Regions from separate parts of the Jeotgalibacillus aurantiacus genome, predicted to be linked through region 2. Evidence: predicted binding sites of a transcription regulator. Region 2 holds the regulator's gene; the other holds the start of a gene.
What was found. Region 2 encodes Rex, which represses fermentation and respiration genes when NADH is low (regulators of the CRP and FNR family bind a similar motif). Its sites were predicted from a motif close to TTGTGAAATATTTCACAA; they were not measured.

Region 1: the regulator Rex is predicted to act here: its motif matches at 610-627, upstream of H7968_RS01310 (AtpZ/AtpI family protein).

Annotation. Positions count from the first base shown of each region.
Region 1 is NZ_JACNMS010000001.1:274,367-280,428, reverse strand. Features, by position in the region: gene wecB (non-hydrolyzing UDP-N-acetylglucosamine 2-epimerase) at 1-95, shown strand, start outside; gene H7968_RS01310 (AtpZ/AtpI family protein) at 764-982, shown strand; gene H7968_RS01305 (ATP synthase subunit I) at 987-1,373, shown strand; gene atpB (F0F1 ATP synthase subunit A) at 1,379-2,089, shown strand; gene atpE (F0F1 ATP synthase subunit C) at 2,177-2,389, shown strand; gene atpF (F0F1 ATP synthase subunit B) at 2,826-3,344, shown strand; gene H7968_RS01285 (F0F1 ATP synthase subunit delta) at 3,341-3,877, shown strand; gene atpA (F0F1 ATP synthase subunit alpha) at 3,904-5,412, shown strand; gene H7968_RS01275 (F0F1 ATP synthase subunit gamma) at 5,478-6,062, shown strand, end outside.
Region 2 is NZ_JACNMS010000006.1:6,148-12,209, forward strand. Features, by position in the region: gene H7968_RS15415 (ABC-F family ATP-binding cassette domain-containing protein) at 1-1,559, opposite strand, end outside; gene H7968_RS15420 (redox-sensing transcriptional repressor Rex) at 1,800-2,477, shown strand; gene H7968_RS15425 (twin-arginine translocase TatA/TatE family subunit) at 2,533-2,712, shown strand; gene tatC (twin-arginine translocase subunit TatC) at 2,734-3,540, shown strand; gene H7968_RS15435 (YdiK family protein) at 4,342-4,545, opposite strand; gene H7968_RS15440 (CPBP family intramembrane glutamic endopeptidase) at 4,546-5,295, opposite strand; gene groES (co-chaperone GroES) at 5,974-6,062, shown strand, end outside.

The sequences.
Region 1 (6,062 bases), on a different contig from region 2:
ATGGTGATGGCAAAGCATCCGAGAGAATTGCAGATGCGATCCGTTATTATTTCAAGGAAACGGACGAGCGCCCAGAGACGTTTAAAGTGTTGTAAGAAATGGTTTGAAACCGGAACTATACTCTTAATGAGTGGTTCCGGTTTTTTTATGGAAAGAAGTGCGGTTTTATGTTGGGATCTTAAGTGGGAAGACGGACTGGGAAAGAGTCCAAGTTGAGAGCTCTATTGGATTCCATCACTAAAGTGAAAGATTCCCTCTTTCTAAAAATAAATCCCTTCTATTCAGATTTTAATTCATTCTTTCCAGAAGTTAATTCCTTCACTCAGTCTACCGATCACCTTTATTCCATCACTAAAGCTGCCGGATTCCTTCACAAAATTCGATCATTCCATCAAATCAGTGCACAATTCCATCAAAGTCTTTTTCTGGATCCATGATAAAATGCCTGGCCCAGAGACTGACAGGCGCACTATGCAGGTGGGATCCCTCATCATCCTTCCGTCCCAATGTCATAAAACCTCCATCCAACTCAAGCATCCTGCTTACCAAAACACACCTGAAATCTTCGTTTTGTCAAAAATGTGAACGCTAAAGAAAGCATATGTGATCTTGTGAACTTTTTGTCGAGATCGCGTTGACATAGATTGGTGCCTATTGTATGCTTTTAAAGGGTATAATGATAAGGTTTTCATAGTCTTATCAAAGGTGTCAAAACCTTGATATACCAACCCCAATTCCATTCTCAGAATGTGAGGATGCGCTTATGCGTCAGTCAAGACGTCCGTTCCATGCGATGGCTTTATACTCAGCCATTCTGTCACAATTAACTGGTTCCATTCTTGTCGGTATTTTCGGCGGAAGATGGCTTGATCGCCAATGGAATTCAGAACCGCTGTTTTTGATCATCGGTCTTCTCCTGGGATTAGCTGCAGGAATTTACGCGATGCTTCGCACAGTGAATCATTTCGACTCAGGAGAGTAGAAGAATGCCTGACATTAGAAAGCACTTCTTGCGATACACCAGGTACATAATATACTTGTTATCGATTTTTGTCCTTTGCTGGGGATTTACACCCTTCCCGGATGTTTTTCTCGGTCTGATACTGGGAACTTCTTTCAGCCTTTTTAATCTATGGCTGATGAAGAACAGAATGGAAAGGTTCGACCGCGCATTGGATGAAGGAAAGAAAGTGCGTTCGCTTGGAACTTTGTCCCGTATGGCTTCAGCAGGAGCTGCAGTGCTGATTGCGCTGGAATTTCCGGAACTCATTCATTTGATTTCCACTGTAATTGGATTAATGATGGTGTACATCGTCATTATGATAGATTATTTTTGGCAACAACTCTTACATAAGAAGCGGGAAGAGAGGTGAAATAAATGAATCATGAAGCGCCATTAGCAGAATTTTTGGGGCTGACCTTTAATCTCTCCAATGTCCTGATGGTAACCGTTGCAAGTGTCATCGTATTCCTGATTGCTGTTCTGTCAACGCGTACACTCGCAATGAAGCCGACAGGCATGCAGAACTTTATGGAATGGATTATGGATTTTGTGCGGAATATCATCAAGAGTAACATGGACTGGAAAACGGGTGGAAGCTTTCACATCCTGGGGATTACTTTGATTATGTATGTTGCGATTTCGAACTTTTTAGGATTACCTTTTGCGATTACATATGATCATTATCTCTGGTGGAAGTCGCCGACAGCCGATCCAATCATCACGATGACTCTTGCTGTCATGGTAATTGCGCTTACGCACTACTATGGAATTCGCATGAAAGGCTTCAGCGAATACGGAAAAGACTTTTTCCGTCCAATGGGTTTCTTATTCCCGCTGAAGATTATTGAAGAGTTTGCAAACACGTTAACACTCGGTTTGCGTCTTTACGGTAACATCTATGCAGGTGAGATCCTTCTCGGACTCCTTGCAGGAAGTCTGGCAACAGGTGTCTGGGGTACCCTGGCAGCAGCATTGCCAACCCTTGCATGGCTTGGTTTCTCTGTCTTTATCGGTGGAATCCAGGCATTCATTTTCGTAATGTTAACGATGGTTTACATGGCGCACAAAGTGAGTCACGACCATTAATATATTTACCTGTTCAGTCATTGAACAAACCTTTATTACAAAAATTATTACCCACAACAAGGAGGATATATCCAAATGACAGGTTCAATTGGTCTTTTAGCAGCAGCACTAGCAGTAGGATTGGCAGCACTTGGTGCCGGTATCGGTAACGGTTTGATCGTATCTAAAACAGTAGAAGGTATCGCGCGTCAACCAGAAGCACGTGGTATGCTTCAAACTACAATGTTCATCGGGGTAGCACTAGTTGAGGCCGTTCCGATCATCGCGGTAGTAATCGCGTTCATCGTACAAGGTCAATAATCTACATCGATCAAATGGCGAAGATCACTCTCAGAGAACCTTCGCCATTTTTTAAGAAAAGTGAAGGTGAGCGATTAGGGACGTACAAACTGGACTGCCCTCGAAGGAGATAAAGGAAACACGGTGAACGAAGTGAGCCGATGTTGACTTATCGGACGAGAGGGTGGGAAGTTTGCTAGTCCCTGCGAACCGGAACTGGATCATAGAAAAGTGAAGGTGCCTTGTTCAGCCCCGACCAGCATAAGGCGAAGATGAAAAGAGGACTGGTTTTGTCCTCGTTCATCTTTGACTTATGACCTCGAGGGGCTAGGCACCGGAACTGGATCCAAAAGAAGAGGCACGTTATTGTCTCTGTATTTTTTTAAAACAGAACTAAATGACTTATATAATAGAAGGTTTTCGGACTTGATCGACTTCTGAAGGGAGTGAAACGAGCGTGTTCACACTTGATGCATTTGTACTTGGAGCCGGTGGCTTCAGTGAAGGAGACATCCTATTCCAATTAGTGATGTTCCTTATCCTTATGGCATTACTTAAGAAATTTGCATGGGGCCCGTTAATGGGAATCATGAAACAGCGTGAAGACCACATTGCTGGTGAGATCGAAGCGGCTGAACGCAGTCGTGCAGAAGCGAAAGAGCAGCTTGAAGAGCAGCGCAAGCTTTTAAAAGAAGCTCGTCAGGATGCACAGGAGCTTATCGAAAACGCCCGCAGACAAGGTGAAGCGCAGCGTGAAGAAATCATTACAGCAGCGCGTGCTGAGTCTGAGCGTATGAAAGAAGCAACGCTTCGCGAAATCGAAACAGAGAAAGATCAGGCAGTTGCCGCACTTCGCGAGCAGGTTGCAACCCTTTCTGTGTTGGTAGCATCTAAAGTAATTGAGAAAGAATTGACTCTTGAAGAACAGCAGAAGCTGATCAACGAGACAATTGAAAAGGCAGGGGATCTGCGATGAGCAAATCAACTGTCGCTTCACGCTATGCCCAGGCACTTTTTGAGCTTGCGGTTCAGCACCATCAGGTAGACCGGATTGAAGAAGAACTTCGCACAGTGCGTCAGGTTTTCTCTGAAAACCCTGAACTGGCTCAGATTCTACAGTCACCTAAATGGTCTAAAGATCAAAAGAAGCAGTTGATTTCAACATCCTTTAACGGAGCTTCTGAACACGTTCTGCACACATTATTCATCCTGATCGACCGCCGCCGCATTAATGAGGCAGCAGCTGTCGCAGATGCGTATATTGAAAGAGCGTTAAATGCCCGCGGAACAGCGGTTGCACACGTATCATCAGCAACAAAACTCTCAGATGCAGACAAACAGGCTTTATCGGCAGCATTTGCCCATAAAGTGGGTAAGCAGCATCTTGAAATTCATAATCACGTAGACAGCTCACTTTTAGGCGGCGTACGTATTCGCATTGGAAACCGTATTTTTGACGGTACACTGCGCAATAAGCTGAATCGCCTTGAACGTGAACTGAAACGATAAGATCCACGAAATGAGGGGTGACATTCATGAGCATCAAAGCTGAAGAGATCAGTGCGCTGATTAAGCAGCAGATTGAAAATTATCAATCGGATATCGAAGTAACGGAGGTTGGTACGGTTATCGAAATCGGTGACGGTATCGCACGTGCTCATGGCCTTGATAACGTTATGGCTGGAGAGCTTGTTGAGTTCTCTAACGGCGTTATGGGTATGGCGCAAAACCTGGAAGAAAACAACGTCGGTATCATTATTCTTGGACCATACCGCGACATTAAAGAAGGCGACGAAGTTCGCCGTACAGGCCGTATCATGGAAGTTCCAGTTGGAGAAGAACTGATTGGCCGCGTAGTAAACCCGCTTGGACAGCCGGTTGATGGTCTTGGACCAATCAACACATCAAAAGCACGTCCAATCGAAAGCCCGGCACCTGGTGTTATGGCACGTAAGTCAGTACACGAGCCATTACAGACAGGAATCAAGGCGATTGATGCACTTGTACCAATCGGCCGTGGTCAGCGTGAGTTAATCATCGGTGACCGTCAGACGGGTAAAACATCTGTTGCAATCGATACAATCCTGAACCAGAAGGACCAGGATATGATCTGTATCTATGTAGCAATCGGACAAAAAGAATCAACGGTTCGTGGAACAGTTGAAACACTTCGTAAGCACGGAGCTCTTGACTACTCGATCGTTGTAACGGCATCTGCATCACAGCCGGCACCGCTATTATTCCTTGCACCTTATGCAGGGGTAACAATGGGTGAAGAATTCATGGTAAACGGCAAGCACGTGCTTGTTGTATATGATGATCTTTCTAAGCAGGCAGCAGCATATCGTGAGCTTTCACTTCTTCTTCGCCGTCCTCCAGGTCGTGAAGCATATCCTGGTGACGTATTCTATCTGCACAGCCGTCTACTTGAGCGTGCAGCGAAGCTGAATGAAACACTTGGAGCAGGTTCGATCACTGCCCTTCCATTCGTTGAAACACAGGCTGGAGATATCTCTGCTTACATTCCAACGAACGTAATCTCAATTACTGACGGACAGATCTTCCTTCAGTCAGATCTATTCTTCTCGGGTGTACGTCCAGCGATCAACGCCGGTCTTTCTGTATCCCGTGTAGGTGGATCAGCACAGATCAAAGCGATGAAGAAGGTATCTGGTACACTTCGTCTTGACCTTGCAGCATACCGTGAACTTGAGGCATTTGCCCAGTTCGGTTCTGACCTTGATAAAGCAACACAGGCGAAGCTTAACCGTGGTGCCCGCACAGTAGAAGTACTGAAGCAGGACCTGAACAAGCCGCTTAAAGTAGAAAAGCAGGTTATGATCCTTTATGCATTAACAAAAGGACATCTTGATGACATTCCGGTTGAGGATGTTCGCCGTTTTGAAGGTGAATTCCTGAGCTGGCTGGATTCAAACCACACAGAACTGCTGGACCACATCCGCACCACGCAAGGTCTGCCGGAAGACAGCGCTATGGAAGCTGCAATCAACGGATTCAAAAAGACATTTGCTAAAAGCGAGTAAGGTTGATTCTCTGGAGCCAGTCTCCAGAGAACCGGCAATTCAACATTAAAGGGTGGTGAGAACCAGTGGCATCGTTACGCGATATTAAAAACAGAATCACGTCGACGAAAAAGACAAGTCAGATCACAAAAGCAATGGAAATGGTATCTGCCTCCAAACTTGCACGTGCCGAGTCAAATGCCAAGTCATTTAACCCGTACATGGACAAGATTCAGGAAGTAGTAGCCTCCATCGCAGTAGGTGCAAAAGACGCAACGCATCCAATGCTTGTATCACGCCCGGTGAAAAAGACTGCTTATCTCGTGATCACTTCTGACAGAGGACTGGCCGGAGCTTATAACTCCAACGTAATCCGTTCAGCAATGAATGCGATCAACAGCCGTCACTCAAGCAAGGATGAGTACGTTATTCTTGCAGTTGGACGTGTAGGACGTGACTTCTTTGCGAAAAAAGGCATGAATATCATCGATAGCATCATTGGATTACCCGACCAGCCAACTTTTGCTGACATTAAAGAAATCACAGGAAAAGCGGTTGGTATGTACGCAGATGAAGCGTTTGACGAGCTTTACATGTACTACAACCACTTTGTGAGTGCCATTTCACAGGAGGTAACAGAAAAGAAGGTTCTTCCTCTGACAGATGTTGCG
Region 2 (6,062 bases):
CCGTCAGGAGACAGCTCAAGTACTTTGGTTGCCAGGCGGTTGATGAAATAGCGGTCGTGCGAGACGAACAGGATCGTGCCAGGGTAATCGATCAGTGCGTTTTCGAGAATTTCCTTGCTGTCGAGATCCAGGTGGTTGGTTGGCTCGTCCAGGATTAACAGGTTTGAGCGCTGCATCATGAGCTTGGCAAGTGCAAGTCGTGCTTTTTCTCCACCGCTCAGGGTTGCGACCGGCTTCAGGACGTCATCTCCTGAGAATAAAAAGTTGCCTAACACGGTACGGATGTCTTTCTCATTTTTCATCGGATAGTCATCCCAGAGCTCACCTAATACGGTTTTATTGGAATGAAGCTCGGCCTGCTGCTGGTCGTAGTAGCCGATGCTGACGTTTGAGCCGTACTGAATGGCGCCTGCTAGTGCGGGCAGTTTTTTCACAATCGTCTTCAGTAAAGTTGATTTCCCGACACCGTTTGGACCGATCAGAGCGATGCTGTCTTCACGGGTGACAGATGCGTTGATGTTGCGCGAAACGGCTTCATCATAGCCGACAGACAGGTCCTGCAGCTTCAGAACGTCGTTGCCGCTTTGGCGGTCGATGGCGAATCCGAAGCTGGCTGATTTTTCGTCACCGCGCGGACGGTCCATTTTTTCCATGCGTTCAAGCTTTTTGCGGCGGCTCTGTGCCTGCTTGGTGGTGGAGGCCCGTACGAGATTTCGCGCGATGAAGTCTTCCATCTTGGCGATTTCTTCCTGCTGCTTTTCGTATTCCTTCATTTCGCGTTCGTAGTCGAGTGCTTTCTGTTCTAAATATTTGCTGTAGTTCCCGTGGAATTTTTTCGAACGGTGACGCGACAGCTCAACGACCTGGTTAACGATCTTATCAAGGAAATAGCGGTCGTGGGATACGATGAGAATCGCACCCGGGTAGCCCTGCAAATACGTTTCAAGCCAGGCAAGCGTGTCGATGTCGAGATGGTTGGTCGGCTCATCGAGAATCATCACGTCAGGCTTCGTTAAAAGAAGCTTACCAAGTGCGAGACGGGTTTTCTGCCCGCCACTCAGTGTTGAAATAGGTGTATCGTAATCGAAGGACTGGAAACGCAGTCCGTGAAGTACGGTCCGGATATCCGCTTCATATTGATAGCCGCCGAAATCCTTAAATCGCACTTGGAGTTCATCGTATTCCTTCATTAAACGGCTGTAGCGTTCCTCGTTTTCATACACAGCGGGATCAGCCATCTGCTGTTCTGCACTGCGAAGCTTTTTTTCCATATCCTTTAGATGGTCAAATACGCTCAGCATTTCATCCCAGATGGAAAGCTCAGATTCAAGTCCTGAGTGCTGTTCAAGGTAGCCGATCGTGACTTCCTTCGGTTTATTAATATCACCGGAATCATACGAAAGCTGTCCGGCGATCATTTTTAAAAGCGTAGATTTCCCCGCGCCGTTACGGCCAACGAGGGCGATGCGGTCCTTAGTCTGGACCTCGAGTTTTATATTAGACAGAATCTCCTCAGCCCCGAAGGACTTGGAGAGACCGTTCACCTGCAGTAAAATCATCAATGGTTCACCTCTATTTTTATCCTCTTAAGTGTATCGCAACGGGGAAGGCATAAGCAATACAGGGGATTTGTGAAAAAGTTTGCATACTTTGCAAGAGTGTACCCTGTTGGTGTATGATAACAAAGGAAGAAGTTTGCTTGTCCAGAAAAAGGATTGTTGAAATATAATGATTTGGAAGCGTTCACAGGCTGAATAGAGCCAGAAAAGGTGATCGTTGGATTTAGGGGGAGAAGAGGCATGAGTCAGGAACAGATGAAGATTCCTCAGGCCACAGCCAAACGGCTGCCGCTATACTACCGGTTTTTAAAAAACCTGCATTCATCAGGAAAACAGCGTGTGTCATCGAAGGAATTGAGCGATGCGGTCAAAGTTGATTCTGCAACAATCCGCAGAGATTTTTCGTATTTCGGTGCACTCGGCAAAAAAGGGTACGGCTATAACGTCGATTACCTGTTATCCTTTTTCCGTAAAACGCTTGATCAGGACGAGACGACAAAGGTCGTGCTGATTGGTGTCGGAAATCTTGGAACGGCATTTTTACATTATAATTTCCTGAAAAACAATAATACAAAGATTGAAATGGCGTTTGATGCAGACCCGAAAAAAGCGGGCACATCAATCGGAGAAGTACCGGTATATGCCATGGACGAGCTTGAGGAAAGAGTTCAGGACAGTGACATTGAAGTGGCGATTCTGACAGTGCCAGCAGGTCCGGCACAGGGTATCACCGACCGTCTGGTGAACCTGAAGATTAAGGGAATCCTGAATTTTACCCCGGCAAGACTGACGGTGCCGGAGGATTTACGGATTCACCATATTGATCTTGCGGTGGAGCTTCAGTCACTCATTTATTTCCTGAAAAATTATGGCACAGATGACGTAGAAACGTCACAATTAGAGGACATATTGGAATAGCCAAATGCCGCAATTTGTTTTATGATGGAAGATAGAAAGAGGAGGTGCATGCATCATGCTACCAGGTGGAATCAGCCTTGCCGTAATCGCGATCGTTGCGTTGCTCATTTTTGGCCCTAAGAAGCTTCCGGAACTCGGAAAAGCTGCGGGCAGCACCCTTCGTGAATTCAAAGACGCAACTAAAGGTCTTGCCGATGACGACGATGATGTAAAGAAAGAAGATAAGAAGCAATAATTTTTTTGGGATGGTGGCCATATGAATGAAAAAGATATGACCGTCCATGAGCATATAAATGAAATAAGAAAACGACTCATCATTGTAGTCGTTTTCTTTGTCTTTGCAATGGTCGGAGGCTTCTTTATCGCAGAGCCGCTGATGAAGTTTCTTCAGTCCTCTGATGAAGCACAAAAAATGACCCTTAACGCATTCCGGCCAACGGACCCTGTCATGATCTACTTCCAGATCATCATGTTCTCTGCGTTGATCCTGACATCGCCCGTCATCTTATATCAGCTCTGGTCGTTTGTCAGCCCCGGTCTCCACGAGCGGGAGCGGCGCGTGACACTCAGTTATATACCCGCATCCGTCTTCCTGTTTTTATCAGGACTGGCGTTTGCCTACTTTATTTTATTTCCGTTCGTCATCAGCTTTATGACGAACCTTTCGAATAACCTTGAAATTGAACAGGTCATCGGGATCAATGAATTCTTTCAATTCCTATTCCAAATGACAATCCCCTTCGGATTCCTGTTCCAGCTGCCGGTTGTCATGCTATTTATCACAAGACTCGGCATCGTCACACCGATGTTTCTCGGAAAAATCCGTAAATACGCGTACTTCGTGCTGCTCGTCATTGCAGCCTTCATTACGCCGCCGGATATTTTCTCACATATGCTCGTGACCGTACCGTTATTGTTGCTGTATGAAATCAGCCTGTGGATTGCGAGAATCGGCTACAACAAAGCGCAAAAGGCAGAAGCCATCCAGCGCGAAATAGAAGAACAAGAACGCCGCGAGCGGATTGACAAAGAGCTTGCAGCGCGTGAAAACAGCGGGGAATGATCTTCGCTGTTTTTCTTTTTGTGGGGGGTGGTTCGGCTGGGGAGCTGTTATGTTGTTAGCGGTTGGTTTTTTGTCGTTAGCTGGTGTGTTTCTGTTACTAGCCGTGGCGTTTCTGTTGTTAGTGGTGCTGGCGTCGGCTGAAATGTTGATAGGGCTTGTTAGTTTGTTGTAAGGGATCGTGTTTCTGTTGATAGGACTGCTTGATTTGTTGATAGGCACGCTGGAATTGTTGATACATTTTCTTGAGGGAAGTGAATTGAAGGTAACTGGCTTTTTATCTGGATGCATTAAGCCAGAGCTGGTGCGGTGGTTTTATGTTGATCGGGTGGACATTTCTGTCACTAGCCGTAAAGTTTCTGTCGTTAGCCAGGGAGTTTACGTTATTAGGCGTGCTGGTGTCGGTTGAATTGTCAAAAGGGCTTGTTGGTTTGTTGTAATGGGGAGTGTTTCTGTTGATAGGCCTGCTTAATTTGTCGTTAGGCACGCTGGAATTGTTGATACATTTTCTTGAGGGATGTGAATTGAAGGTAACTGTCTTTTGATCTCGATGGATTAAGCCAGAGCTGGTGCGGTGGTTTTATGTTGATTGGGTGGACATTTCTGTCACTAGCCGTAAAGTTTCTGTCGTTAGCCAGGGAGTTTACGTTATTAGGCGTGCTGGCGTCGGCTGAAATGTTGATAGGGGTTGTTGGTTTGTTGTAAGAGCCCGCGTTTCTGTTGATAGGCCTGTTTAATTTGTCGTTAGGCACGATAGAATTGTTAATACACTCTCCATAAGAAAAAGTAGCGAACCTCAGTCCGCTACTTTTTTTCATTCATATGCTTTTTGATTTTCAGGTGGAGTCCGATCAGGCGGATTCCGGCGCCGATGTCATAGGTGGCAAAGGCGACGAAGATGTATGCCCAGACGCCCCAGCCGTTTTCGTTTACGCTGTTGATGGCGAAGAAAACGAAGAAGAATCCGAGGATCAGATAAAAGACTCCGTGTCCAAGAGGAGACCTCATTTATAAAATCCCTCCCAGTACAGCGCGCCAGACTAAGGCAAATGCTTCATTCAGCTCCACGATCCGCTGGATTTCATCGGCAAAGAAGAACTGCGTCATGACGACGAATGTGTTGATGGCCATATGCGCAATAATCGGCACGATAATTTTTTTTGTAAATGCATACAAAAATGCAAATGCGTAGCCCATTGCTGCATAGATTAGGATGTGGGTGAAGTCAAAATGAATCACCGCAAAGATCAGTGCACTGATCAAGCCTGATATGAAGAAGTTGTATTTGCGGTAGAACCATCCAAAGATGACGCCGCGGAATACGATTTCCTCAAGAATAGGTCCGAAGATCGCAATCGCCACGGCTGCAAGAGGTACATAAGAAAGCAGATCGATCAGCTGGGCTGTATTATCAGAGCCCGGCTCAATCCCGATCAGATACTCAATGCCTACTGCGATCATCTGGCTGAAGAAGGCCAGGAAGATCCCGATGAACGACCAGATCGCAATCATCGCAGGACCTGCTTTTTCGCCCGGCAGATCCAGCACGCCTTTATTGCGGTTCAGCACAAACAGAATCACAAGCAGCCCAATCATGAAGCTGAGGAAAATCCAGTAGCCTGACACAAGGTTCAGCAAAACGGTCGGCTCCGCGCTGCTGACTGAACGCCCGACGAGAAGCGCAACCGGAACCACCACAAACGATGACAGCTGCATCGCAACATACGTAATTAAAATGATCAAAAAGGTGCGATTCACAAGCATACTCCTTTATTCGTTCTGTAGTGTTAATTCTACTAATAAAAGCGGGTGCCTTCAAACTTAATCGCTTTATGATGAAGGATTTCATGATCGTTTTGTGAAAATGGGGAGCGGGGAGGCGTGCTGGGGAATTGTACTGATGGGGGAAGTAATTCACTTGTTTCACAAATGAAAGATGGATCTCCGTTCCAGGCGGACGCTTTCCGTGGCGCGCGGTGAGCCGCAGGAGTCGCCGCCTTCCACTCCGATCAACCATGAAGGAGGGTATCTTCATGGAAGAAAAGGTTGGGGGAAACTAAGCTGCTGGAGAAAATGTATCGATCGGGGTCGTAATTCAATCGTTTCAAAAATTAAATGTATTGTTCTGGATTTTTTATGTACTGTTTCAAACAGGAATTGTATCGTTCCACTTCCGCCGACCTGTTATTGTATCGTTAGCAGACTTAATTGTCCTGTTTCAAAAAGTTTATGTATCGTTTCAGGCAGGAATTGTACTGTTCTGCATACAATCCGCCACCAATCCGCCCGCACCAAAATGTAATACAAAATTTATAAAAATCACATGTTTTTCTCTTGCAAAAGAAAACAGAATTATTTACACTAATACTTGTGTTAGCACTCAGATAAAAAGAGTGCTAATAAACGAAAGAACATCATTCAAGGAGGTTGTTTCACTTGTTAAAACCATTAGGTGATCGCGTAGTTATTGAGTTGGTAGAGTCTGAGGAAAAAACATCAAGCGGGATTGTACTCCCGGACAGTGC